2 linked regions of the Cecembia calidifontis genome follow. The protein of the gene in region 1 interacts with the protein of each later gene in a pairwise test. Links are inferred from orthologs where the notes say so. Each region holds a gene or a part of one and is shown on either strand. Other genes may lie near its edges.

Evidence for each region.
Region 2: the proteins of recA (region 1) and dprA interact in binary tests that used the Bacillus subtilis proteins (3 or more experiments, as listed by UniProt). The link is inferred for Cecembia calidifontis from one-to-one orthologs.

What each region holds. Positions count from the first base shown.
Region 1 is NZ_SGXG01000001.1:2,157,693-2,160,957, forward strand. Bases 180-3,115 are described here. They hold recA (recombinase RecA), read left to right. Parts: upstream 180-1,099; coding sequence 1,100-2,131; downstream 2,132-3,115. Other genes in these bases: BC751_RS09485 (DUF3108 domain-containing protein), read right to left, coding at 180-929; BC751_RS09495 (ABC transporter permease), read right to left, coding at 2,299-3,115. Outside these bases: more of BC751_RS09485, read right to left, coding at 141-179; more of BC751_RS09495, read right to left, coding at 3,116-3,265. UniProt on the Bacillus subtilis protein: Multifunctional protein involved in homologous recombination, DNA repair and competence.
Region 2 is NZ_SGXG01000001.1:3,313,867-3,317,167, forward strand. The notes cover bases 300-3,271. They hold dprA (DNA-processing protein DprA), read right to left. Parts: upstream 2,361-3,271; coding sequence 1,239-2,360; downstream 300-1,238. Other genes in these bases: ffh (signal recognition particle protein), read left to right, coding at 300-1,159; BC751_RS14265 (MerR family transcriptional regulator), read right to left, coding at 2,338-2,694; BC751_RS14270 (IS1380 family transposase), read right to left, coding at 3,093-3,271. Also shown: more of ffh, read left to right, coding at 1-299; more of BC751_RS14270, read right to left, coding at 3,272-3,301. UniProt on the Bacillus subtilis protein: Protein that helps load RecA onto ssDNA during transformation. Binds cooperatively to circular ssDNA, is able to bridge different segments of DNA. Favors the loading of RecA onto SsbA- or SsbB-coated ssDNA and formation of RecA-DNA filaments.

The sequences.
Region 1 (3,265 bases):
CGGGTTTATGTTTCCCTAATGTGATGCTAATTTAGAAAAAGGGCGCACATAAAAAGAGATTTGTGCAATTCAGCATCAAAATACAACATAAAATTTTTATTAGCCAGCTTATTGTTAAGGTAATATTACATGTAGGTGAATTAATTATTACGAAGGCCTTTTGCTTCCGTAATTTCCATATCCAGCGAACCTACCCAGAGCTTGGCTTTGATCCTTACGGGAATTTTGTTTGCATCATCCGTAACCCATACTGTCACGGGTTGCTCCCCTCTGAAAAGTTTATTTTTCGGAATAATCGGCGAGAAGACAAAGGTATCAAATTCCCCGATTTTGGTTTTGAGCTGCTCTTTTCCCGTATACATAAGGTTTATTTTATGAACTTCTTTATCAAAGAAACCCGTTAGGGTGACCATATCTCCCTTTTTCAGTTTTTTGAGGTCCATGGTCCTCAATAAGTAGAAGCCGCTGACAATATCCTGTACATTTGCAGGGACCGGGTAATCTTTAGTGGAGACCAGCTCTTTGTTTTCCCTGTCATACAGTCTCACATGGGCATTTTTCTTTTGATGGTCAAAGAGCACCCTTTCATGCTTTCTGTATTTTCCCTCTTCTATATGCCTGTAAGATTGATAGGGGATGATTTTGGCGGTGTCCAGGTAACTGCCCCAATTATCATTTACCTTGAATAATTTGAACACCCCCAAAGTCTGTCCAAAGACATCAATTTTAAAGGTAGGCCTATTATCCGTATGGTACACTTTAGGATGGATGAGCATTTTTGCTTCCGCGGCATCCAAAAAACCAAAACTTACCTTAAAGGTCAGTTCTTCCCCGGTTTTAAAGGCCGTGTTTTTTTGGGCCAGGGCCTGAAGTCCGACCAGGCAGAAAAAAAATGTGACAATTACTGACTTAAAGGTTACTTTTTTCATTAATTTGAGCTTTCCGCTTGAAGCTTTTCAAACATTATTCCAATATTAGCAAAATATTGCTGAAGCCTGATTTTTGTTGCCAAAAAGTAAATACGAAATCCTTTGAGCATGAGTTGGGTCGAGGTAGTATTAATACCAAATACAGGATTAAAATTTGATAGATTGAATATATGAGCGCAAATACCGAAAAATTGAAAGCCCTGCAGTTGACCATTGACAAACTGGAAAAAACCTACGGTAAGGGTACAGTGATGAAGCTGAGTGACAATAAGGTCCAGGATGTTCCTGCCATATCTACAGGTTCCCTTGGACTTGACATGGCTTTGGGCGTTGGGGGAATACCCAGGGGCAGGGTGATTGAAATTTACGGTCCGGAATCGTCAGGAAAGACCACCCTGACCATGCACTGTATCGCTGAGGCCCAAAAGGCTGGAGGTCTTGCGGCCTTTATTGATGCAGAGCATGCTTTTGACAAGACTTATGCGGAGAAGTTAGGGATAGATACTGAAAACTTATTGATCTCCCAGCCTGACAATGGGGAGCAGGCACTTGAGATCGCAGAGCATCTTATCCGTTCCGGGGCCATTGATATTATTGTTATTGACTCGGTGGCGGCATTGGTGCCAAAAGGTGAACTGGAAGGAGATATGGGTGACAGCAAAATGGGTCTTCAGGCAAGGTTGATGTCCCAGGCGCTTAGAAAGTTGACCGGGGCCATTAACAAGACAGGATGTGCCTGTATCTTTATCAACCAGCTGAGGGATAAAATCGGGGTGATGTTCGGTAATCCCGAAACTACTACTGGCGGTAATGCATTGAAGTTTTATGCCTCTGTGAGACTGGATATCCGAAGAATCGGACAGATCAAAGAGGGTGCTGACAATGTCATCGGTAACCGTACCAAAGTCAAAGTAGTGAAAAATAAGGTTGCCCCTCCGTTTAAAGTGGTGGAATTTGATATCATGTATGGACAGGGGATTTCCAAAGTAGGGGAAATCATCGATCTGGGTGTGGAATTTGATATCATCAAGAAGGCGGGTTCCTGGTTTTCTTATGAAGGCAATAAGTTGGGACAGGGAAGGGATGCTGTTAAGAGTCTTTTATTGGACAATCCTGAACTCATGGAAGAGCTCGAAAAGAAAATCAAAGAAAAAGCCGGAATGGGTGCCAGTGTTAAAGTTGAACCTGGAGAAGAAGATTAAAACCGGGTCTCATTATTCCAAAAAAGTAAAGGCGGCTTTAAAAGCTGCCTTTCCTTTTCACCTATTTTGAGTGTTTTTTTGTTCGTGTAAGATACTGCCGGTATGAAGTATAAAGTCCTTCTCGCTGCATTTTTTAATCCCCATTTCTGATAGGCGATTTTAATTCATCAAGTCGCCCTGATGGCCTCAACAGGATCCAGTCTTGCGGCAAGGGTTGCGGGAACAATTCCGGAAACAATTCCGATTGCCGAAGATATGCCAAGTCCCAGAATGACATTTTTAAAAGAAAGGACCAGCTCGAGTGATCCAAGTTGGACAAATGTGATGCCATAGACGATGATGATTCCTGCCAAACCTCCGATCAGGCTAAGGAACACCGCTTCAAAAAGGAATTGGAAGAGGATAAAGTAATTTTTAGCGCCAAGGGATTTCTGGATTCCGATGATATTGGTCCGTTCTTTTACCGAAACAAACATGATATTGGCTATTCCAAAGCCGCCCACCAATATAGAAAATCCTCCGATGACCCATCCGGCCGCACTGATTACATCGAAGATGGAGCCTATGGTATTCATGATAAATTCAGATTTATTGAGTGAAAAATTATCCTCTTGGGTCGGTTTTAGTCCCCTTTTTGCCCTTAAAAGGCCTATGAGTTCATTTTCAAGAGCGACCATCCCAATGTCATCCTCCTTACCTTTGACCGCAATACTGGGCTCAATCCCATTTTGTCCTACATAATAGAGTTTGGTAAAGCTGCCGTAAGGGATCATCACTGCTTCATCTTTGGAGGCAATTTCAAAAAGCCCTTCTCCCTCTTCTTCAAACACCCCGATGACCACAAATTTATTTCCTTTGATTTTGAGTTCTTTTCCCAAGGGATCCCTTCCGGGGAAGAGGGTGTTGGCTATTTTGACCCCGATGATGGCCACATTCCTGCTGGCATTGACTTCCATTTCTGTGAAAAATCTACCGGATTCCAGGGGAAGGTCATAGACATCCTTGTATGTAAAAACCACCCCGGAAAGATTGGTGCCCTTGTAAGAGTTGCTTCCTGACTGTACCGTCGTATTGGCCGATGCGGAGAATGTTACCGCTTCTGCATTTCTAAGTTTGTCCTTAAGGAAAACATAT
Region 2 (3,301 bases), 1.2 Mb from region 1 along the record:
GGGCAGGGATGTGTTGATAGCGGTATCTCCAGGACAACTTTTGGTAAAAATCACGCAGGAAGAGCTGACCAAATTGATGGGGGGATCCAAAGTGGATATCAACATCAAGGGTGACCCAGCAGTTATTTTGATTTCAGGTTTGCAGGGTTCCGGTAAAACCACTTTTTCAGGAAAGTTAGCCTATTTACTCAAGAAACAAGGCAGGCAGGTTTTGTTGGCAGCCTGCGACATCTACCGTCCTGCTGCGATCGATCAGTTGAAAGTATTGGGTGAGCAGATTGGGGTAGAGGTATATGCTGAGCCTGAGAATAAAAATGCTTTGGAAATTGCCAGTAGGGCAATAGAATACGCAAAAAAACAGGGTAAAAAAATAGTCATCGTCGATACAGCCGGACGTTTGGCAGTAGATGAGCAAATGATGAAGGAAATTGAAGCGCTTAAAAAGGCTCTTAATCCTTCAGAAACGCTTTTTGTGGTAGACTCCATGACAGGTCAGGATGCTGTCAACACTGCCAAGACATTTGATGAAAGGTTGGATTTTGACGGTGTTGTATTGACCAAATTGGATGGTGATACGCGTGGCGGTGCTGCCATTTCCATCCGTCACGTTGTCAATAAGCCAATTAAATTTATTTCTACAGGTGAAAAAATGGAAAACATTGATGTTTTCCACCCTGATAGGATGGCCCAAAGAATCCTGGGCATGGGAGATGTGATCTCTTTGGTTGAGCGTGCCCAGCAGACTTTTGACGAAGATGAAGCCAAGCGTATCAATGCCAAAATCCGTAAAAACCAGTTCAACTTCGATGATTTCCTTTCTCAGTTGGAGCAGATCAAGAAAATGGGGAACATTAAAGATCTCGTAGGAATGATCCCGGGTATGGGCAAAGCCATGAAAGGTTTGGACATTGATGATGATTCCTTCAAACCAATTGAAGCTATTATCAGAAGTATGACTCCTGCTGAAAGGGAAAATCCGGACATTATTGATGGAAGTAGAAGAAAGAGGATAGCCAACGGTAGCGGTAGGAGTATTACTGAAGTCAATAATCTGATGAAACAGTTTGCAGATATGCGAAAACTGATGAAGCAGATGAACAAAATGGGGGGCGCCAAAAAAGCCCTTGGAAATATGATCCCGGGCATGGGAAGGAGGTAAAAATTTGGCCAATTAAAAAAAGGGGGATGCGGATTTCTGAAATCGCATTCGGGAAGGAAACCAGTTTTCCTAGTATAAACTAAGGCCTTTTAAGCTTATATCTTTTTCCAGGTAGCGCCTGTATAAATCCCTCAAATTCAAGGTTTAATAACCTGATAGCTAAAGTGGAAACAGACATGTTGAGCAGAAGTGCAAGACTGTCTATTTCCACTTCTTTTTTTGTCTGCAACATCAGAAGAATTTCCTGATCTTCCTGTTCAAATTTGGAGAGGTCCCAAGTAGGGGTTCCATTATCTTTAGGGGAATCTTTGGACCAGGACAGACATTCTTCAAGATCTTTTGGCCCAGTATAAATGGAAGCTTTCATACTACGGATCAGGTTATTGCATCCCTCACTATAAGTTGCCTGAAGATTTCCCGGCACCGCAAACACTTCCTTATTATAGCTATAGGCAATTTCAGCAGTTATTAAGGCTCCGCCTTTCTTGGCAGCTTCCACTACAATCAAGGCATCTGAAAGTCCGGCAATTATTCTGTTCCTTTTTGGGAAATTGGTAGGGTGCATGATGGTTCCTGGGGGAAATTCACTTAAAATACCTCCAGATTCAAGCATGCTTTGCGCTGTGGATTTATGTGCAGAGGGATAGATTTGGTCTACGGAAGAACCTAAAACCGCAACCGTAGGCAAATTACAGGAAAGTGCATTACGGTGGGCTTCAATGTCTACCCCATAGGCCAATCCACTGATAACCATAGGTGCATAAGGCGCCAGGTCTTCGATGATTTTCTTGGTGATGCTTTTACCATATTCCGTTATATTTCGGGTACCTACTATACCCACAGTTCTTGGTGGATTAAAATTGATGTTTCCTTTATGGAATAATACCACAGGACAATCATCCAAGCCTTTTAATCTTATTGGGAAGTTATTGTCCGAAAAAGTTACTATTTCGATGTTTTTCTTTTGACAAGCCTGAATGATTTCCTCAGCTGACCTGAGATACTCATGTTTTTTGGACCTAAAAGACAGCAGTTTTTGACTGATCCTGGGAATTTTAGCAGCTTTACCTGCTGGCATTTCAAAAAAATTTTGGGCTGAACCTGCATATCCTACAATATTTCGGCAGATAGCAGGGCCAATTTGGGGGATAAAGTTAAGGGCAATTTCGTATATCAGATCATCTTTCGCCTGGTCCAACATGCATTTTGTCTCTTATTTCGATTAAAAAACGTTTGATTTGGTGAAGCCTATCCACCATACTGGCCTTATCAAATACTTTTTCCTGGTCATTTTTGATTACTTCCTGTGCGCCCTGAAGGGTATAGCCTTTCACTTTTACCAATTGGTAGATGTAGCGGATTTTTTCTATGTCATCTTTGGTAAAGCGTCTGTTGCCTTTTTTGTCCTTTTTTGGCTTGATGATGTCAAACTCACCCTCCCAATAACGGATAAGTGATGGGGCAACCTTGAACATAGTGGCTACTTCACCAATAGAATAGTATTTTTTTTCAATTTCTCTTTCTTTGTAGGGCACGGTTTTCTGTTTTAGGTTCGAGGCTTTTGGTTCAAATATGGTTCCAAATTTCAATTCCCATTGAATAAGCTAAATTTACTTTGCCTTTTTCAAGAAGTAAACTGTTTTTTAATCGATTAATTTTAAATAGCTGAAAATCAGCTTTATATTTTCTTTGACTTATTCCCTAAAATCCGCAGGATTTTAGTTTGGAGATTTGAATCTGCTTGTTTGTGTTCATTTTTGGTCTAGTTCGGGAATTTCTTCCCTTTGATTGAAGAGTGTTCATAGTTTTGAGACAATGGATTTTAGGTTTGAGGATAAAATGGACGGTTTTTTTCCTCAATTTTAATGGAAAAGGCATACCTCTTCCCTGTAAATCTTTATTTTTTGAGCTCCTGAGGGGTTTTTATCTGAATTTAGTTCAAAATCGGCTTGTAATCCTTACTCGTGAACAGTTTGAGCACTTCTCTTCTTCCCGTTCTTATCCACTTGGCTGAAACAGTGATAAATCTGAAGATAAACTTCTTGAGCCTGTCGGTAGGCTTAAGCCAATCAACTTTTCTGGAATACTCTCCAATGATATAGGTGTAAAAATTGGCATACATAGCCGTCATAAGCATAAAGG